Regions from separate parts of the Labrys sp. F242 genome, predicted to be linked through region 3. Evidence: predicted binding sites of a transcription regulator. Region 3 holds the regulator's gene; each other region holds the start of a gene.
What was found. Region 3 encodes LexA, which represses DNA repair genes until DNA is damaged. Its sites were predicted from a motif close to TGTTCNNNNTGTGTTCNG; they were not measured.
Positions count from the first base shown of each region.

Region 1 (7,087 bases), 550 kb from region 3:
CATTCGGTCAGGTCGACGGTGTAGCCGGCTTCTGCGAACTGCCCCGACCAGACGATGTCGGTGGTGGCGATGTCGTAGCCCTTGGTGTGGCCAACGTAATCGGCCGTGATCTTGGTCAAGAGTTCTGGATAGCTCAGGATCTCGACATTGACCTTGGCGCCGGTCGCCTTCTCGAAATCCGGCGCCATTGCAGCCAGTATCACCGCAAACTGGTCGTTCTGCGATGCCAGGCTGAGCGTGACGCCGTCGAAGCGCTCCTGGGCCTGCGCCGCGCCCGCAAACACTAGAAATCCCGCCAGCAAAAGAGAGCGGCATTTTGCCGTCATGTTCATCGTGGGTCCCCTCCGTTACACCCTCGCAACCGGGAGGCTATCATTGCATTTTCTGCGCGCAATCAGAATGTGAGAAATTCGACCACACTCAAACATTTTTTTGCAACCTAGCAAAAGGACAATCACCATTTCTCGCAACTTCGGACAAAATCTTTCATAATTTTGTTTGGTTTGTTGCGCATGGTGCTTTTCTGGTCGGCAAGGACAAGGTAGATTCCCCCGCAAGCATCAGGGAACGCACAGCCGGCCTCGTCGGCAAAGCAAGCATGTTCGGATTGGGGAGGATTCGATGTCGGCACCACACAGAGCAGCCGGGACAAGCGATACGCTCGTGCGCTGCATCGGCTGGTCGCAGCAATGGAGCGCCGAGTTTCCGTATATGCTCGCCAACCACCTGCCTATGATCCTGGTGGCGATGCAGCGGATGGGCGCCAATGACCGGCGGCTGGAAGAGTTCTGCGAGATCTATCGCGTGCAGAACGGCCTCGTGCCGGTGCCCGTTGCCAAGGAGACGATCAGCCGGGAAAACTGGCGAGACGCTCTCGGCGATCGCGAAAGGGAGGGCGATTATCGCACCTTCTTCCAGGTGGAAGTCAGGCGGCTCGGCGCTACGCCGGCGGCCCGGCTCTATCTGCCGCTCCTGTTCGACGGCTTTGCCGCCAGTGCCATGCATGCCTTCATGCGCATGGCCTATGCGACCTGGACAGACAATGACGAGGAGACCGCCATCGCGCTGGCCTACTGGGCAGCTACCTATCTCGACCTCGGCACAGGCCGGGGCGAAGCCGGTACAACCGGCGATCCGCTCGACGTGCTGGCCTATATGTATGGGCCTGCCTCCTTCCGCCATATCGTCACCGAATGCGACCTGCTCTGGCACACTATGCGAGCGGTCGCCGCCAAGCCCGAATTCGCCCACGTACACGACATGCTGGCCATCGGTCCCGACACCATGGACCGCTTCGCCCGCCTGTCGCTCGCGCTCTTCGCTGCGACCGGCGACTTTTCTCTCCTGCACGCCCTAACCGGCACCCATTGGTTGCGCATGATGGCGCCCCGCTCGCCCGATCCGGCCGTGCCGATGCGCCGCTTCTGGCAGGCCATCGCCTCGCTTATTCCCAAGATCGGCTTTCCCGACATTCCGGCTGCCGAACAAGTGGAAGAATGGCGTCGGCAGAAGGTGCCGGACTGGCCGGAGATCTTCGCCGAGGCCGTCAAGCATGACGACGAGCACGATCTCAGCCTCAGCTTCTCGGCCTCCGAGGAGTTCAAGCTTTATCGCGATCCGCTCTACAACTACGTTGCCGCCAAACGTCTCGGACTCATCTGATGCTGCTTGCCAATGCCACCCTGCCCGACAGACGCCGGGCAGATGTACAAATCGTCGACGGCCGGATAGCCTCGATCACGGCGCCTGGCCTCCCGGCTACCGATCCGGATCGGCGCGATCTCGCCGGTGCCTTGCTGCTTCCGGCCTTCATCGACGGCCATATCCATCTCGACAAGACCCATATGGGGGCGCCGTTAGTCCCGCATGTGCCGGGGGAAAGCGTGCGTGAGCGCATCGCCGCCGAGCGTGTCGCCCGTCATGCCGTGCCTCTGCCCGTCGAAGCCCGCGCCACCAATCTCCTGCGCCGCCTCGTCGCCAACGGCACCACGAGGGTGCGCAGCCATGTCGACATCGACAATGACGTGAAGCTCGCCAATCTGGAGGCGTTGCTCGCCGTGCGGGAACGCTGGAGACCTTGGGTCGACATCGAGATCGTCGCCTTTCCCCAGAGCGGCGTCGTGAGCGAGCCCGGCGCCCCCGACCTGCTCGATGCAGCCCTCGCCGCCGGTGCGGACCTGATCGGTGGGCTCGATCCCGAGGGCTTCGACCATGACGTCCCGGGCCAGCTCGACATCGTCTTCGCTCTCGCTGAAAAGCATGGCAAGGCTGTCGATATCCATCTGCATGACGGTGGCGAAACCGGCGGCGCCGAGTTGCGCGACATCGCCAGGCGTACCGAAGCTCTCGGCCTGCAGGGGCGAGTGGTGGTGAGCCATGCCTTTTCCCTTGGCGACCAGTCTCCCGAGAGCTTCGCCAGAACGGCAGACGCCCTGGCGCGCGCCGGCGTGGCGATCATGACCTCGAGCCCGGCCGCCGTGCCGGTGCCGCCGGTGAAAGCACTGCGCAGCCACGGCGTCACCCTTTTCGCCGCTTCCGACAATATTCGTGATTGCTGGTCCCCCTTCGGCAATGGCGACATGCTCGATCGTGCCGCCATCGTCGCTGCCAGGCAGGAATTCTATGCCAATGACGATTTGCGCCTGGCCCTCGACCTCGCCACCATCGAACCGGCCAAGGCGCTCGGCATCGCGGGCTATGGCCTGGCACTGGGCGCCCCGGCCGATCTCGTCGTCATCGACACGCCGAGCGTCGAGGAAGCCGTGATCAATCGCCCGCGCCGCAAGCTGGTGCTGCGGGGTGGCGTGGTCGTTGCCGAAAACGGGGTCGTTTCCGAGGTTCTGCCCGCCTGAGCACTCATCCAGTCGCCATCTTTCCGTCCAGGGAATCGGGCCAGAGTGACGAGAGTCGGCCTGCCGGGCCCCACATAGGGACTGGACGATGTCGTCGATGAAATCAGCACCGGATATGCCAATCGCCTGGCGCCGCGATCTAGCGGGCTATGGCTGGAAGGCCCAGGCGATTGGAGCCTCCGACGCCAGCGTCTTTCGCCTCGAAGCTCCGGGCAGGCCGGATCTGTTCGTCAAGACAGAGGAGCTTTCATCCCTCGGCGAACTACCTGACGAAGGGGCGCGTCTGGAATGGCTGAGCGCATGCGGCATACTCTGCCCAAAGCCCCTGGCGGAGGCCCGGCATGGTGGGCGGTACTGGCTGCTGATGAGCGCCATTCCCGGCGCCGTCCTGTCATCTCAAACCGGTCTCACCCCGGAGCAGGTGGTCGATATCGCCGCCGATGCCCTGCGGCACCTGCACGCCCTCGATATTGCCGATTGTCCGTTCGACCACTGCGCCAACAGCCGCATCGCCCTCGCCGAGGCGCGGGTCAGGGCCGGTCTCGTCGACGAGGAAGACTTCGACGAGGAGCGCACCGGTCAGACCGCGGCCGACGTCTTCGCAGAATTGCAGTTCCAACGCCCCCGGCTGGAAGAGCTCGTCGTCACGCATGGCGATGCGACGCTGGAAAACCTGCTGGCGCACCGAGGTGCCTTCTCCGGTTTCATCGACTGCGCCCGGGCCGGCCTTGCCGACCGCCACCAGGACCTAGCACTGGCGACGCGCAGCATTCGCGATCGTTTTGGCGAGGTTCTGGTCGAGCGCTTCTTCGCCCGCTACGGCATCACGCCGGATCCGGACCGCATGGCCTTCTATCTGCTGCTCGACGAGTTCTTCTGAGCCGGCGCAGTGCACGAGGAGGCTGTCGCCTCATTTCCTCGATTGCGGATAGATCGTCTCGCCGCGCTTGAGCATGGCGACGAAGGCCTCGATCTTCTTCCTCCGCCCTGCCTCGGTCTTCACATTGTGCATGCGAAAGGCCAGTGCGAAACGGTTCTGTGCGCTGAGCGCACCCAGCATCTTCAGCGCTTCCGGCTCGGCCTCGATCGCAGCCTGGAGGTCGTCGGGGATCTTGAGATCCTTGCCGCTCTCATAGGCCCGGTCCCAGCGGCCATCCGCCTTGGCGGCCTCGACCTGTTTCAGCCCGTGTTCGGTCATGCGGCCTTCGGCGATCAGCCGGGCGACATTGTCGACATTGATCCGGCTCCAGATGCTCTTGCGCCCGCGCGGCGTGTAGCGCTGCAGGAAACTGCGCTCATCGAGCCCCTTGCGCACCGCGTCGATCCAACCCCAGCAGAGCACGACGTCGATCGCCTGCTTGGGGGTGATCGAGGCGAGACCCGAGCCCACCTTGTGGATCTTGATCCAAACTTCGCTTTGGCTGTCGTGGTGGTCGCGGAGCCAGGCATAGAAGCTCGCGTCATCGACGAATTCACGGACCTTGGCGGGATCGACGGTGACGGGCGGCATCAGGGTTCCTCGAGATGAATCAATGCAGGAGCGGCCTGGATTCGATCAGGGGCCAGCGCTTGATGATCCGATATTCCGTCTTCGACAACCTGCTGTGGATCAGGCAAAAACTCGTGATCCGAAGATGGATCGGCTCGATCTGTTGCTCCACGATTGGTCGTTCACCATAAGACAGGGTGAGATGAGGCGTAAAATCGGGAAAGGCGCGCATGCCAAACTTCGTCATGGCCGCGCCCAGTGTTTCATGGAGTTTCGATAGTCCCGCCCCCCTGCCAAGCAGGACGAGCGGAAAACGGATTGCCCTGCCCGGCTTCGGGATCGCACCAAAACTCTTGATTGCATAAAGCGTGATATCGAAAGCAGGTAGACCGACGAGATCGCCCGCCAATTCCGCTGCATAGATACGTGGTGATCTCAGGCGCTTGAAGTCGCCGACATGGTGAAGCGAGACATGGAAACGGTCCGTCCGCAACATGTTACCGCGAACAGGGGTCGCTTCGAGAAAGCTGCGCCTGAATCGTTCGATCGCACCGGCATCTTCCGCATCGGGAAACACGGCAAAGAATATTCTCTCGCCACGTTCCGGCCCGCGGGGGAGTTGGCCATAGAAGTCGAACGCCAATTGCATGGTGACCTCGCGTTCTCACTTGGCACCGCAAGCCTAGAACAAAAAGAGAACCGCAGTCAATCACGTCCCGTTCACTCGGTATTGTTCTCGTCGTCGGGATAGCGGCCGATCACCGCAGCGCAGCAATCGGCCAGCTTCCTCACCTGGGCGGCATCCCCTCGAATTTCGGCAGAGCCGGATCGAGATAGTCCCACGCATAACCGACGCCGGTATAGGTCACCACCTGCGGCTTGTATCGGCTCGGTTCATCGAGGCTCGCGGCACGCACTGCGAAAAATTGCGGCATGGCCGAGAAGGTCAGATAGACCGGCGATCCGCAGGTGGGGCAGAAATAGCGGGTCTTCCTGTCGCCGCTATCGGCCACCATGTCCCAGGGCCGCCCCTCCCCGGTAAGCGTCACGCCTTCCCGCGGGAAGGTCAGGTGGGACTGATGGCCCGTGCCGCTCTCGCGCTGGCAGTCGCGGCACTGGCAATCATTGCTGAACACCGGTTCGGCCGTGATCTCGTAGCGGACAGCCCCGCAGGCGCATCCGCCGGTATAGGCCTTGCTCATCTCGTCCTCCTCGCCTCAATCCTTGCTGCCGGCCACGACGGTGCCGAGATTGCGCAGCACCTTCTTCCAGCCATCGCTCATATTCTTGTAGGCCGTATCGTTTTTCGGCGTGACGAAGCCGGCATGGACGAGGCGCACCCGCGTACCGCCTTCTGCCTCGCTCAGCGTCCAGGTCACCACCGTGTCGAGGCGGGAGCCATAGCCGGGATTGCTGTCATGCCCGCCCCTCCAGGCATAGGCGAGCCGCTCATTCGGTTGCACGTCGAGCACCTGACAGTGGATGACGCCGTCCCATTCGCCGGCCGGCGCGGTGGTGAAGGTGAAACGCTGCCCTTCAATCGCTGCGAAATCGGCCGGCGCCATCATCCAGCGCGCGATCAGATCGCCCGAGGTCAACGCTTTCCAGATGGTTTCGGGTGCATGCGGGAAGACCTCGTCGACGACGATCTCCTGCGTGTGCGGCTTCAAGGCCAGATCATTCATGGATCGATCTCCTTCAAGAGAGTTCTGAGATTGGCGAAGCGCTGGCGCCAGAACAGGCTGTAATGGCTCATCCAATCAGCCAGCGGTTCGAGGCCGCCGGGTTCGGCGCGATAGTAGACTTTGCGCCCTTCCGGCCGTTCGGCGACGAGGCCGGCCAGTTTCAGCGCCTTGAGGTGCTGGGAAATCGCACCCTGGGTCACGCCGCTGCCCTGCGTCAGCTCGGCTACCGTGATCTCGCCGGATCCGGCGATGCGCTCGAACACGGCCCGCCTAGTGGGGTCTGCAAGGGCGCGCATGACGGCATCGATGGCAACTGTCTCAGTCATGAGAATCAATTAGCAACTACTAATCAATTAGTCAATGCTAATGATTTAGATGTCTGAGAAGCCAACATGCCAGCGTCGCGGAAAGCGGGCTGGCCTCCTTAAGGGCTCAACGCGTCGGAGCAGGTGATATCGACGAGGAAGGCGATTGCCCGTCCCGGCCGGTGAGCCCGGGACGGAGCCATGTCAGCGTGCTTGTGCCAGAGCTACGGCATCGGGCCCCGCGGGGAAGCGGAGCTGGCCGGAAGCGTCATGGACGGCAGCCCACACAGCCTGGGCGACATCGCTTTCTCGCGTGGTCATTGCCGGCCTCACGAAGGCGTCAAGAATCGGCCGCGCAAACTCAGCATAGTCTCCCGGGAGCAGCTCCTCGACCGGCACGATGGCATTGGCGCCGAACCGGGTGGTTGGCGCATAACCCGGCTCGACGAGCTTCACCTGCATTCCGAAGTAACCAAGCTCATGAGCGAGCGAACCGGAGAACCCCTCGACCGCCTGCTTGGATGCGGTGTAGGCGGCAGCGAGTGGGAACTCCCCAAGCGTTACGCTCGACGTCACGTTGACGATTGTGCCGGTACGACGTGTCCGCATTTGTGGGATTATCGCGCGGCACATGGCCATGACGCCAATCGTATTGGTCTCGATGAGCTGACGGATCAACGACATCGGCATGACTTCGAAGGCGCCCACACCGCCCACGCCTGCATTGTTCACAAGCGCATCGATCGGGCCCGCAGC
Region 1 covers NZ_JBVASG010000001.1:1,753,103-1,760,189, reverse strand. The annotation lists gene ACZYTC_RS08190 (ABC transporter substrate-binding protein) at 1-332, opposite strand, end outside; gene ACZYTC_RS08185 (questin oxidase family protein) at 622-1,662, shown strand; gene ACZYTC_RS08180 (amidohydrolase) at 1,662-2,852, shown strand; gene ACZYTC_RS08175 (APH(3') family aminoglycoside O-phosphotransferase) at 2,941-3,732, shown strand; gene ACZYTC_RS08170 (YdeI/OmpD-associated family protein) at 3,763-4,362, opposite strand; gene ACZYTC_RS08165 (2'-5' RNA ligase family protein) at 4,382-4,990, opposite strand; gene ACZYTC_RS08160 (GFA family protein) at 5,130-5,543, opposite strand; gene ACZYTC_RS08155 (SRPBCC family protein) at 5,559-6,026, opposite strand; gene ACZYTC_RS08150 (ArsR/SmtB family transcription factor) at 6,023-6,352, opposite strand; gene ACZYTC_RS08145 (SDR family oxidoreductase) at 6,536-7,087, opposite strand, start outside.
Region 1: the regulator LexA is predicted to act here: its motif matches at 5,025-5,042, upstream of ACZYTC_RS08165 (2'-5' RNA ligase family protein).

Region 2 (7,087 bases), 1.4 Mb from region 3:
CTGGCCGGCGCCAATGTCTTCGAGGCCTATGGCCTGATGCTGAAAGGTGCCTTCGGTGATTTCTACGCCCTCACCGAAACGCTGGTGAAGGCCGCGCCGATGATCTTCACCGGCCTCGCCGTCGCCGTCGCCTTCCGCGCCAAGTTCTGGAACATCGGCGCCGAGGGCCAGTTGATGGCCGGAGCGGTGGCGAGCTGCTTCGTCGGCAGCTTTGCGATGCCAAGCGCCCTTGCCTACATCGCCATGGCGCTGGCGGGTGCGGCAGCCGGAGGCATCGCTGCGCTGGTGCCAGCTTTGCTCAGGGTGAAGCTCAAGGTCGACGACGTTGTCTCCTCGCTTCTCCTCAATTCGGTAATCCTGCTTGGCGTGCTCGCCCTGATCGAAGGACCCTGGAAGGATTCGCTCAGCGGCTATCCGATCTCGCCGCCGATCGAGGACAGCGCCAATTTCCCGATCTTCTTCGAGGGCACGCGGCTGCATCTGGGCGTGCTGGCTGCCCTCGTCGCGGCGCCGGCCATCTGGTTCCTGATCACGCGTACCACCCTGGGCTTTGCCATCCGCGTCACCGGCGAGAATGCCGAGGCGGCCGCCTATGGCGGCATCAAGGTCAATGCCATCCTGGTCGCCACCGCTTTGCTTTCCGGCGGACTGGCGGGCCTGGCCGGTGTCGGCGAGGTCGGCGGCGTGCATTTCCAGGTAATGGGAGACCTGTCGCCGGGCTATGGCTATAGCGGCATCGTCATCGCCATGCTGGCCCGCCTCAATCCGCTCGGCGTGGTGCCGGCGGCCCTGTTCTTCGCGGCGGCGATGACCGGCGCCGAGGCGATGTCGCGCGCCACCGGCGTGCCGGTCTTCCTGGCCGACGTCATCCAGGGCACCTCCCTCCTGACCATGCTGGTCGCACTCCTGTTCACCTCCTATCGCCTGCGACGCTCGGGGGTTATGGCATGAACCTGATCCTCGAACAGATCTTCCAGGTCGGCTTCTTCGCGGCGACCTTGCGCATCGCCACCCCCCTGATCTTCGCCACGCTCGGCGAACTGATCTCCGAGCGCGCGGGCGTGCTCAATCTCGGTATCGAAGGCATCATGCTGCTCTCGGCCATGACCGGCTTTACCGCCGCCTATTTTACCGGCAGCCCCTGGCTCGGCGTCCTCGCCGCCATCGCAACCGGCGCCCTGCTCGGTGCGCTGCACGCCGTACTGACGGTGGCGCTCGGCCTCAGCCAGCATGTCTCGGGCATCGGCATCACCTTGTTCGCCTCGGGCCTTGCCTATTTCTTCTATCGCCTGGTGTTCGGCCAGCAGGCCTCGCCGCCGACCATCGCGGCCTTCCAGCCGGTGCCGATCCCCGGCCTTGCCGAGATTCCGATCCTTGGGCCGATCCTGTTCCAGCAATACGCCCTGGTCTATCTGGCGCTGATCGGCGTCGCCCTCACCGCTTTTTTGATCTATCGCACGCCCTGGGGCCTCGGCCTGCGCATGGTGGGGGAAAACCCGCGCGCCGCCGATTCCGCCGGCATCAGCGTGATCGCCCGCCGCTTCGAAGCCGTCATCCTCGGCGGTGCCCTGATGGGCCTCGGCGGCGCCTTCCTCACCATGGCCCAGTTCAACGCCTTCACCTTCGGCGTGATCTCGGGACGCGGCTGGATCTGCATCGCCCTGGTGGTGTTCGGTCGCTGGGATCCCCTGCGCGCCACTGGCGCCGCCTTGCTGTTTGCCTGCGTCGACGCGCTGCAACTGCGCCTGCAGGCGGTGGGCCTGGGACATATCCCCTACCAGATCTTCCTGATGCTGCCCTTCCTGCTCACCATCGTCGCCATGGCGATGATGTCGCGCAATGCCATGGCACCATCAGCCCTGCTGAAACCCTTCCGCAAGGAGGAGCGCTGAGAGCGCGACCGCCCTAGGTTTGCTGCCGGCCGCAACAAAATGTAGCCAGCGCTGCCTTTCGCCTTGCCTCAGCCCGTGCCTTGCCGATAGAAGAGCCTTATTCAGAAGGACCCGGTGAAATTCCGGGTGGCTCTTCCGGCCGCCGATCCGCCGGATAACGCAAATGGCGCGACAGCATCATCCAACCCGTTTCACCGGGTATGGCCGCATGTCCCTTGCGAATTTTCTCATGAACAAATTGTCTGCCTATTCCCGGGAATGGTTTTCCAATCCACGCGGCGACGTGCTTTCCGGCATCGTCGTCGCCCTCGCCCTGATCCCCGAAGCCATCGGCTTTTCGGTGATCGCGGGCGTCGACCCCAAGGTCGGCCTTTATGCCTCCGTGGTGATCGCCTGCGTGATCGCCTTCACCGGCGGACGCCCCGCCATGATCTCGGCGGCAACGGCCTCCACGGCCGTGCTGATGACGGGCCTAGTGCGCGACCACGGCGTGCAATATCTGTTTGCGGCGACCATCCTGATGGGCGTCTTCCAGATCATCGCCGGCTTTCTCAAGCTCGGCCGGCTGATGCGCTTCGTCTCCCAGTCGGTGATGACGGGCTTCGTCAACGCCCTGGCGATCCTGATCTTCCTGGCCCAACTGCCCGAGCTCGTACATGTGCCGGTGGCGACCTACGGCCTGATCGCCCTCGGCCTCGCCATCATCTATCTGTTTCCCTATGTCACCAGGGCCATTCCCGCACCCCTGGTCGCGATCGCCGTGCTCACCGCCATCGCCTGGGGTCTCGGACTGGACGTGCGCACGGTGGCCCATCTGGGCGAGCTTCCCTCCACGCTGCCGAGCTTCGGCTTGCCTGAGGTGCCGCTGACGCTGGAGACGCTCAGGATCCTGACGCCGGTGGCGCTCACTCTGGCGGCCGTGGGCCTGCTTGAATCCCTGCTCACCGCGCAGATCGTCGACGACATGACGGATACGCCGAGCAACAAGAACCGCGAATGCGCCGGCCAGGGCATCGCCAACATGGCCTCAGCCGTGTTCGGCGGCATGGGCGGCTGCGCCATGATCGGCCAATCGGTGATCAACGTCTCCTCCGGCGCCCGCGGCCGTCTGTCCTCGCTGGTCGCCGGCGGCTTCCTCCTGGTCCTGCTGGTGGCGCTGCAGGACCTGCTCGCCATCGTGCCGGTCGCCGCCTTGACGGCGGTGATGATCATGGTCTCGGTCAACACCTTCTCCTGGCGCTCGCTCCTGCAATTGCGCAGCAATCCCGTGCCCTCCTCCGTGGTGATGCTGGCAACCGTCGGCACCGTGGTGGCGACGGCCGACCTCGCCAAGGGCGTGCTGGTGGGCGTGCTCCTGTCGGGCGTGTTCTTCGCCGGCAAGGTCTCGCGCCTCAGCCGCGTGCGTTCGAGCCTCTCGGCCGACGGCAAGGAGCGCGTCTATCGGGTCGAAGGGCAGATCTTCTTCGCATCGGCGGGTACCTTCAGCGATGCCGTCGACGTGCAGGAGCCCATCGAGCGCATCGTCATCGACGTCGGCGCGGCGCATTTCTGGGACATCTCGGCGGTCGGCGCGCTCGACCGCATCGTCCTCAAAGCGCGCCGCCAGGGGCGCGAGGTCGAGGTCGTCGGCCTCAACGAGGCCAGCGCCACCCTGGTGGAACGCTTCGCCGTGCACGACAAGGAAGGCCAGGCTGGTTCCCTGCCGTCACATTGAGGCGCGTTTCGCACGATCTTTGAAATCGGGGACTCTGCCATCCCGTCATGGAAGAGTCCCTTTACCATGCCGCGCTCTTTTGCGGTCGGATGGAGCGTGATCGAAGACTCCGCTTGAAATGTTCTTGTTTTGTTCTAATCTGAACGAAACGGATCATAGCCATGACGATACGCGTTGCCCCTCCTCCTGTTCCAAAACATTTTCCAGAAAAGTTGGCAGGCTTTTCGGTTAAGAAAATGCGTCAAAACAATGAGGTAGAGAAAAATCGGGATCCAGCGGAATCGCAATTTTCTCTCGCCGGCCAACGGGCCGAGAAGCTGGCGGAATTGCGTGCTCTGCTGCCCCGGCTCGATCATGTGCATGCCGATGCCGGCGTGCTGCCTTTCGGCATCGGGGAGATCGACGCGCGCCTGCCCGGCGGCGGCCTTGCCTTGGACGGCCTGCATGAAATTGCGCCGCAAACCATTTTCGACAATGGCAGCGCGCTGGGTTTCCTCGCCTCCCGCCTGTGCCTGCGACAGGCCAAGGGGACGATCTGGCTGGTGACATCACCGCGCGGCATGGCCGGCCTCGGGCGGCTCCATGGCCATGGCCTCAACGCCCTCGGCCTCGATCCTGCCGGGCTTATCGTGACGACGGCCGGCGACGAGACCGAGGCTGCCTGGGCCCTGGAGGAGATCCTGCGCTCCGGCGCCGCCGCTGCGGTGGCAGCCGTGACGGGTGGCGGCATGGACGCCGCCACCAGCCGCCGCCTCCAGCTCGCGGCCGCCTCCGCCCCCTGCCCCCTCTTCCTTTTGCGCCCGCCCCTCGCCGCGCCTTCCCTGGCCGCGATGTCCCGCTGGCGCATCGGTGCGGCCACCGGTCCGCGCGATCGTTTCAGCCTTCTCACCGCCTGGCGCTGGCACGTTCGGCTCGAACGCAGCCGCAACGGGCAAAGCGGATCCTGGCTCATGGAGTATGACCATGCCTCGCATCGTCTCGATCTATCTGCCACGCTGGCCGATCCAGCGCTTTCTCGTCGCCCAGAACAACACGCCAAGGTCGCTTGATACGATCGACGGCCATTATCCCTTCGTCCTGACGGTCGATGCTGCCGGGGGCCCGCGCATTGCCGCTGCCAGCAAGCCGGCCGAGATCGAAGGCCTGGCGGCGGGCGGGCTGGTTGCGGATGCCCGCGCCAAGGTGCCGGGGCTGCAGACCCGGCCGGCAATGCCGGAGGCCGATGCCCGGGCTCTGCACCGGCTCGGCTTGTGGGCGATGCGCTACACGCCCTCCGTGGCCCTCTATCGCGATGCCGACGGGGCCGACGGCCTGTTCCTCGACGTCACCGGCGCCAGCCATCTAGCGGGCGGCGAACAGACCCTCACCGCCGATATCGTCAAGCGCCTGCGCCATCTTCGTCTCGGTGCACGCGTGGCGCTGGCCGAGACGCCCGGTGCGGCCTGGGCTCTCTCCCGCTTTCATCCCCAGAATGGCTGCATCCTGGCCGAGGGGAGCGATCCCGGGCCGGCTCTTGCCGATCTGCCCCTGGCAGCCCTGCGCCTTGGTAACGACCTCGTCCAGACCCTGCGCCGTCTCGGCTTCACCCGCATCGGGGATCTCATCGGCAAGCCACGGGGGCCCTTCGCCGCGCGCTTCGATGCGATCCTGCTCAAGCGCTTCGACCAGGCCATGGGGCGGCGCGAGGAAGCCCTTGCCCTGATCGAACCGCCGCCGCTCTACCATCGTAGCCGCCAGCTCCTCGAGCCGGTGGTGAGCCAGGCAGCCGTGGTGCATGTCGCCACTCGCCTGATGCAGGACCTGGTTCCCGCCCTCGTCGCCGGCGGGGTGGCAGCGCGCGCTTTGCAGCTCCGCCTGTTCCGGGTCGATGGCGAGGTACGCACCATCCATATCGGCCTTGCCGCCGCCACACGCGATCCGGCCCATATTGCCAGGCTGGTGGAGCTCGACCTGGAAAGGCTGGGCGAGACCATCGATGCCGGCTTTGGCTTCGAGACCATCAGCCTCACCGCGACCGTCACCGAGAAATTCGGCCAGCGCCAGGCTCGTCTGTCCCTGCGGGAGGGACGCCGGGATGCGCCGCCGGCCGATGCCGGCGAACGCCGGGCCGAATTGATCGACGCTCTCCGCCAGCGCCTCGGCCCCGGCAGCGTGCGCCGGCTCCATCCCGTCGCCCGACACGATCCGGCCTTCGCCGAGGAGGCGCGCGATGCCGCCGATCCTGCACCGGCCTGGCCGGCGGCCGATGGCTTGCGTCAGCGGCCACCCTTGTTTCTGGACCAGCCCGAGCCCCTGCAGATCCTCGCCACCCGTCCAGACGGCCTGCCCGATCATGTCCGCTGGCGCGGTTCGTCCCATCACATTACTGCGCTGCAGGGACCGGAACGCATCGCCGGTCCCTGGTGGGAAGCGGCTCCCCCGGTCCTGCCCGACAAGTCGGGCAAGGAGGAATATGGCTGGGGCAAGATGGGCGAGGAAGCTCCTGCCCTCCCCAACGGTGAGAGCCCAAGGAGCCAGAAGCGCAACCGTTTCGAGGACGGAGAAGCCAGGCGCGAGCGCGCCGTCCTGCTGCCCGCGCCGACCTACCAGGACTATTACGTCGCCGAGACGCAGACCGGCCAACGCTTCTGGCTCTGCCATGACGGCCGGCAGAGCTGGTCCCTGCGAGGTCTGCTCGCATGAGATATGAGAGAGAGGCCGACAGCGGCTATGTCGCCCTTCCCGGCAGGGTGAAAGACCAGACGCTTCCTGTGGATTTGCCGACACCAGCCCCATCCGCCTATGCCGAGCTCGCCGTCACCACCAATTTCTCCTTCCTGCGCGGCGCCTCCTTCCCGCAGGACATGGTGAGGCAGGCCCAGAAGCTCGGCCTGGCCGGCATCGGCATCGCCGACCGTAACTCCTTCGCCGGCGTGGTCAGGGCCCTGCGCGAGGCCAAGAAATATCCGTCCCTGCGCTATCTGCCCGGCGTGCGCCTCGTCACCATGGATGGTTTCGAGGCCATCGCCTATCCCACCGACCGCGAAGCCTATGGTCGGCTCTGCCGCCTGCTCAGCGACAACAACAAGCGCATGGTGCGCGCGAAAGGCGAATGCCAGTTCGGCTTCGAAGCCATTCTCGACGCCTGCGAGGGGCAGAGACTGATCGTGCTGCCGCCCGACAGGCTCGATCCGCTCTTCGTCGAACGGGCAACCACGCTCGCCGAGGCCGCGCCAGGCTCCGTCTATCTCGCCGGCTGCCATCGCCTCAGGGGAGACGAACCCCGCCGCCTCGGCCTGATCGCCGAGCTGGGCGAGAGGATCGGCGCGCCGATGGTCGCCGTCAACGACGTGCTCTACCACGTGCCGGCCCAGCGGCCACTTGCCGACATCCTCACCTGCATCCGCGAAAAATGCACCTTGGCCGAGGCCGGCTTGCGACTTGAGATCAACGAGGAGCGCCATATCAAGTCGCCCGTCGAGATGGCCTTTCTCTTCGCCGA
Region 2 covers NZ_JBVASG010000001.1:919,290-926,376, reverse strand. The annotation lists gene ACZYTC_RS04305 (ABC transporter permease) at 1-951, shown strand, start outside; gene ACZYTC_RS04300 (ABC transporter permease) at 948-1,892, shown strand; sul1 at 1,997-2,052, shown strand; gene ACZYTC_RS04295 (SulP family inorganic anion transporter) at 2,122-3,606, shown strand; gene ACZYTC_RS04290 (ImuA family protein) at 3,933-4,655, shown strand; gene ACZYTC_RS04285 (Y-family DNA polymerase) at 4,570-6,288, shown strand; gene ACZYTC_RS04280 (error-prone DNA polymerase) at 6,285-7,087, shown strand, end outside.
Region 2: the regulator LexA is predicted to act here: its motif matches at 3,726-3,743, upstream of ACZYTC_RS04290 (ImuA family protein).

Region 3 (7,087 bases):
CACCATTGCCGTCGGCGAACTGGGCAGCGAGGGCAGGGCCACCGGGAATATGGGGGAGCAACTGGTCGATGGCGGCGAGCAATTCCTCATCCGTGGAGTTGCGCATATAGATGCCATTGAGGTTTTCGAGCTTCTTGAAATCGAAGCGCGCGGCCGATTTGCCGATGGCGCCGGTATCGAAATGCTCGATCATCTCCTTGGTGGTGAACACTTCCTGGTCGCCATGGCTCCAGGATAGGCGCACGAGGTAATTGCGCATGGCCGCCGGCAGGTAGCCCATGGCGCGATAGGCGTCGACGCCCAGCGCGCCGTGACGTTTGGAGAGCTTGGCACCGTCGGAGCCGTGGATGAGCGGGATATGGGCCATATGCGGCACTTCCCAGCCCATGGCTTCGTAGATCTGCTTCTGGCGGGCGGCATTGGTGAGATGATCATCGCCACGGATGATATGCGTGATGCCCATGTCATGGTCATCGACCACCACGGCCAGCATATAGGTCGGCGTGCCGTCCGAGCGCAGCAGCACCAGGTCGTCAAGGTCCTTATTGGCCCAGCGCACGGTGCCCTGCACGTCGTCCTGGATGACGGTCTCGCCCTCGATCGGCGCACGCAGGCGGATCACCGGCTTGACGTCCTTGGGGGCTGTCGCCGGGTCGCGGTCGCGCCAGCGGCCGTCATAGCGCGGCGGGCGCCCTTCCTTGCGGGCGAGCTCGCGCATCTCCTCCAACTCCTGCTGGGTGGCGTAGCAATAATACGCCTTGCCCTGGGCGAGCATGGATTCGGCAACTTCGCGGTGGCGGGCAGCGCGGGCAAACTGGAAGATCGGGTCTCCGTCCCAATCGAGGCCAAGCCAGGCCAGGCCATCCAGGATGGCGGCAATGGCGGCATCGGTCGAGCGCTCGCGATCGGTGTCCTCGATGCGCAGCAGCATCTTACCGCCCTTGGCCCTGGCGTAGAGCCAGTTGAACAAGGCCGTGCGGCCGCCGCCGATATGGAGGAAGCCGGTGGGGGAGGGAGCAAAGCGGGTGATGACAGGAGTGGACATCGAAGTTGGCAATTCCAAAAGGCAGGGGAAGCGAAGCCAGAGCGCGGGAGCATGGAGGCGGAAGTATTGAGGCCCTTGGCTAACCCGGATCACATCAATAAGCTTGGGGCTTTAGCACAGGGTTTCATTGGGCGGTAGCGGCGGGGGCGCCTTTGCCTGAGAATGATCGAGGCCGCGCGCGGGTTGGTGTCCTCGGTGGAAGGCCGGGACAGCTGGGATCGGCGTTGCCCGGCGGCATGCTGTTCGGGCAGGGGCTGCAAAGGCTGGTGTCCTGGCTGGCGACCGGTCTTGCGGCGGAGATGGCGGCCTTCGAGCTTGCTCTCGTCGTTCCGGTCTTTCTGGGCCTGGGTGTCATCGCTTATTTTGCCGCACCGGAAGAGCCTGGTCTTGTCGTTCCCGCATTCCTTACTGTAGGGACGGCCTGCCTTGCCTATGGCTTGCGGGGGCGTTGGTGGTTGCATGTCGGCCTGATCAGCCTGACGGCGGTGGGAGCGGGCTTTTGCTCTGCCAAGCTGCGTACGATGAGCGTCGCCGCACCACAGCTTTCGCGTTCGATGGCGGGAACCGTTACCGGCCTCGTCCTTTCGGTAGAGCCGCGCCTGGGTGGCAGTGCGCGCATCGTCATCAGGCCGGTCTCGGTGGAGAAGCTGGAGCCTGCTGCGATGCCGGCCCGCATCCGACTTACGGTCCGTAAGGGCAGCGAAATCCGGGCTGGCGACAGCATCAGCCTCAAGGCAGTCATGAGACCGCCTCCGCCTCCTGCCTTGCCCGGCGGTTACGACTTCGCACGCGATGCCTTCTTCGATGGCATTGGCGGCGTTGGTTTTGCAGCGGGCAAGATTGCACCTGCGGCCAGCCCCGTCGAGGCGAGCTGGGCGGAAGCTTTCAATATCTGGATCGATCGCCAGCGCAACGATCTGACCCGACGGATCGTCGAGACGATACAAGGCGAGAATGGCGCCATCGCGGCTTCGCAGGTCACCGGCAAACGCGGCCAGATTCCCGGCGACGCCAATGAGGCCTTGCGCGCTTCCGGGCTCTATCATGTCGTTTCGATCTCGGGTCTCCATATGGCGCTATTTGCGGGCGGCCTGTTCGGCCTCATCCGCGCTGTCCTGGCGTTGTCGCGCCGGATCGTGCTCTATCGGGGCACCAAGGAACTCGCCGCGCTGCTCTCGCTGCTGCCGGCCGCTGCCTATACACTGTTTTCCGGCGCCGAGGTCGCGACGGTCCGCTCCTTCCTGATGACGGCCATCGTGCTGCTGGCCGTGGCGCTGGGACGCAATGCCATTACCCGCCGCAACGTCGCCCTGGCCGCGAGCTTCGTGCTGCTGACCACGCCGGAGCAGCTCCTGGGGCCGAGCTTCCAGATGTCCTTCGCCGCGGTGGCGATGCTGGTGATCGCACATGAGCAATGGAGCCGGCGGAAGCGAGAGAAATCTGCAATGGCGTGGGAAAGGGCCATCGGTGGCGCTGTGACCTTGGTACTTGCCATGATGCTGACCACGATCGTCGCCTCGCTCGCCACGGCGCCATTCTCAGCCTTTCATTTCCATCGTATCACGCTGCAGTCGCTGGCCTCGAACCTTGTCGCGACGCCGATCGTCTCCTTCCTGATCATGCCGCTCGCCATGCTGGCCGTGGTCGCCGAGCCGTTTGGCTATGGCGCTCCATTTTGGCAGGCGATGGGCTGGGCTGTCGGGTTGTTCATGCAGGTGGCTCGTTCGGTTGCGACCTGGCCTGGCTCCGATCTCGTGCTGCCGCAGTTCTCCGCCGCGGCGCTCGGATTGTTCGCTCTGACGCTGGTCCTGCTGACCATTCTGCGCACGCGTCTTGCTCTGCTGGCCCTATTGCCCTTGGGCGGGGGCATTGCCCTGGCCGCGACAGCGCCGCTGCCAGTAGCTCTGTTCGGCGCAAACGGCTACGCGGCCCTCGTTCGCAAGGGCGATCAACTGACCGTGCTGGCGCAGCGATCCGATGCTTTTACGGTTCAGCAATGGCTGCTGGCCATGGGCGATCGGCGCAAGCCGGAGGATCCAACCCTCGCGGCACAGCGCCTATGTGACAGAGAAGGGTGTTCCGCGCCCATCGAAGGAGGCGGGATCTTCATGCTCGACAAGACCAGTAACGCCGCCGAGGAGGACTGTGGACGCGTCAGCGTCCTGGCGGGACCGGTTCCGATCGGTGCTCGCTGTGCCACCGCTGGAGTTGTGATGGACCGGGAATTGATTCGCGCGGTCGGCTCGATAGCACTTTATGTAGAGCCGTCTGCGAGCGGCGATATCAGCCCGCGCTGGCGTCTCGTCATGGCCCGCCATCCCCAAGCGTCCCGTCCATGGGTACCGAGCCGGGTGATTGTGCCGCCGAAGCCTCTGCCCCAGGCGGCAGTACAAGTCCCAGCGACGGATAGGCCTATGGACAGCGTCACCGCCGAAACCGATAACTGACGCGAGATTCTCACCAGAAAGGACGGACCATGAAAATCAGCGCCCGCAACCAGATCAAGGGCACGATCAAGAGCGTGACGAAGGGGCAGACTACCTCCCATATCCAGCTCGAGGTCAATGGTACCATCATCACCGCTTCGATCACCAATGAGGCCGTCGATGATCTCCAGCTCAAGCCCGGCCAGAACGCCTATGCCGTGATCAAGGCCTCCGACGTCATGATCGCGGTCGACTGATCGGCGCTGTCAGCCAGGCCGGGTCTTCGGACAGATGGTAGTTCGAAGACACCCGGAGGCTACCCGACCATCAAGCGGATTTGCCTGCGAACTCCAGACCTTCTTCAGGCGATCCGCAAGCCTAGCTCGGCTAGCAATTGGCCGGCCTGGTTTTTCGAGATCGTGGCGCCCTTGAAATAACGGGCGTCACCAAGCTTCAAGCCGCCGAGATCGGCACTGCGTAGATCCGCTCCTTCAAAACGGGCATCGACCAGATTGGCATCGCGCAGGCTGCACTCTTCGAAGATGACATCGCGGAAATCGCATTGGCGCAGATCGGCCTGGGTGAAGTCGAGGCGGCGTAGCGTGGACTTGCGAAAGGAAAAGGCCGGCAGTTTCGCCGACATAAGCAAGACCTCCTCGAAAACGAGCCCGAATGCGGCGATTTCCGAGAGATCCGCGCCTGTCAGTTTGCAGCCGGTAAAAACCGTCGAGGCCGCTTTGGCGCGTCGAAAGCTGGCATTGCTGTAGTCACCCGTACGGAATGCAGCATCTTCGAGGTCGGTACCACGGAAATCGGCACCGCCCGCCTTGCAATTGCGCCATAGTGTATTCGCGAGCTTGGCGCCGACCAGCTTGGCATTTTTGAGAATGCAACGCTCGAACGACCAGTGGGACAGGTCGAGACGCGAAAGATCGCATTCCTCCAGTTCACAATCGACAAGGCAATACGGCGCGCGCTCCTTGAGCAACCGCTCGACGTCACGGCGTTCCAAAGCGTGGCCGCTGACTGTATGAAGGCCAGTCATTGCAAGCGAACCAAATTCGCATGCTCTCAATATCGGCGGAACAGGCCCACCAATTTACCCTGGATCTGTACCCTGTCCGGGCCAAAAATACGGGTTTCGTAAGCCGGATTGGCCGCCTCCAGCGCAATGGAGGCGCCGCGCTTGCGCAAGCGCTTCAGCGTGGCTTCCTCATCGTCGATCAGGGCTACCACGATATCGCCGGTATCGGCATGGTCCTGGCGGCGGATCAGCACGGTGTCATTGTCGAAGATACCAGCCTCGATCATTGAATCACCGCGCACCTCCAGGGCGAAATGATCACCTGAGGACAGCATTTCCGGCGTAACGCTGATGGTGTGGCTCTTGGTCTGGATGGCGGAGACCGGCGTACCGGCGGCGATGCGTCCCATCACCGGGACCAGAACCGGCCGGCCGACATCCTCGTCCATTTCCGGCCTGACGGGGCGGACCTTGCCGAGATTGCCCTCGATCACGTTGGGGCGGAAGCCCCGCTGCGAAGAGGCCAGCGACAGGCCGCCTGGCACGGCGGATTCGGGCAGGCGTACCACTTCGAGCGCGCGCGCCCGGTTTGGCAGGCGCCGGATGAAGCCGCGCTCCTCCAGAGCCATGATCAGGCGGTGGATGCCGGACTTGGAGCGCAGGTCCAGCGCCTCCTTCATTTCATCGAAGGAGGGGGGCACGCCCTGTTCCTTCAGGCGCTCATGAATGAACCGAAGCAATTCGTGTTGTTTCTTGGTCAGCATGGCTTTCCCGTCGTGGCGGCCGCGAATCACGGTGAAGGTGTAAACAAAACAAGAACAGTGCTACATGTTCCTACTGTGTTCTGCAACTGTGAAGTTCAGGTTAAGGGTAGCGTCAATAGCCGGCCGCACGAAGATCGATGATCTCGCAGATATCGCCTGGTTTTGCTTCCGGCGCAAAGGGCGGCCGGACAACCAGACAGTCGGCATGCTGCATCACACTCACCAGCGACGAATCCTGCAGCGCCAGCGGTTCTACCTTGAGGATGTCTGACGTATCGTCAAGCACGAAGCGGGCACGGATATAGTCTTCACGAACGTCGTTGGCTGGCCAGGCGTTGGCGAAGACGGCCTTGCGGCGGGACAGACCCGCATCGGCCCGCCCCAGCAACGTACGCAACAGGGGTACCAGGAAGAGGACGCCGCAGACCACCGAGGATACCGGATTGCCGGGCAGGCCGAGGATATGCATTGAGCCAAGCCGCCCGTGCAGCAGGGGCTTGCCCGGGCGCATGGCGATCTTCCAGAAGCCGAGCTGCATGCCTTCGCGGGTGAGCGCGGTCTGGATCAGATCGTGATCGCCGACCGAAGCACCGCCGATGGTGACGAGCACATCCGCCTTCTCGGTACGAGCCCGCCGAATGGCCGCTTCCAGGGCCGGGAAGTCGTCGCTGGCGATGCCGAGGTCGAGTACTTCGCCCCCCTCGGCCTCGACCAGTGCCCGAATGGCGAAATTGTTGGAGGCGACGATCTGATTCTCGCCGATGGCTTGACCGGGCAGTACCAATTCATCGCCGGTCGCGAGAATAGCGACTTTGGGGCGGCGGCGGACCGGCAGGGCAGGATGATTCATGGCCGCGGCAAGCGCTATGTCGCGGGGACCGATGACGGTGCCTGATGTCAAAGCCTCCCGTCCTTCGGCAAAGTCCAGGCCACGGGCCCGGATATGCTGGCCGAGCCTGGCCGCCGCCTCCACGATGACGCGATTGCCCTCGCGGCTCGTGTGCTCCTGGATCACCACTGTGTCGGCGCCATCCGGCACGGGCGCACCCGTGAAGATGCGAACGGCCTGGTTTTCGCCAACTCGTCCGGCATAGCCGTGCCCCGCCGCCGATTCTCCGATCAATTCGAGGCTAGCACCTTCCTTGGCATCTGCCGCTCGCACCGCATAGCCGTCCATGGCCGAGGCGTTGAAGCCGGGCTGGGTCCTCAGCGCCGTGATGGCGGAAGCGAGAACACGTCCGCGCGTGGCATGCAGCGATATTGTTTCGGTTGGAAGCGGGGCTACCCCGGCAACCACCTTGGCCAGCGCGTCCGCGACGGGAAGCAGGCTCATCGATTTTCCTCCGCATGCCAATCGCCGGATTTGCCGCCGGATTTCTCCACGAGCCTGATCGCCTCGATGCGCATGCCCCGATCGACGGCCTTGACCATGTCATAGATGGTCAGGCAGGCCACGGAGACTGCGGTAAGCGCTTCCATCTCCACGCCGGTCTGGCCGGCAACCTTGGCCGTCGCCCGCACGGTCAGACCCGGCAGAGCGGTATCGGGCTCGATTTCGACGGCAACCTTACTGAGAAGCAGCGGATGGCAAAGTGGAATCAGCTCATGCGTCTTCTTGGCTGCCATGATGCCGGCGATGCGGGCCGTGGCGCGGACATCGCCTTTCTTGGCATCGCCGGACAACACGAGGTCGAGCGTTTCACGCTGCATCACCACGCGCCCTTCAGCGATCGCGGTGCGGCTGGTCACGGCCTTTTGCGAGACGTCGACCATATTCGCCTCGCCGGAGGCGTCGAGATGGGTGAGGCCGCGATTCGTGCGCTGCTGG
Region 3 covers NZ_JBVASG010000001.1:2,305,696-2,312,782, reverse strand. The annotation lists gene gltX (glutamate--tRNA ligase) at 1-1,045, opposite strand, end outside; gene ACZYTC_RS10900 (ComEC/Rec2 family competence protein) at 1,270-3,492, shown strand; gene ACZYTC_RS10895 (TOBE domain-containing protein) at 3,522-3,728, shown strand; gene ACZYTC_RS10890 (pentapeptide repeat-containing protein) at 3,833-4,516, opposite strand; gene lexA (transcriptional repressor LexA) at 4,543-5,259, opposite strand; gene ACZYTC_RS10880 (molybdopterin molybdotransferase MoeA) at 5,372-6,592, opposite strand; gene moaC (cyclic pyranopterin monophosphate synthase MoaC) at 6,589-7,087, opposite strand, start outside.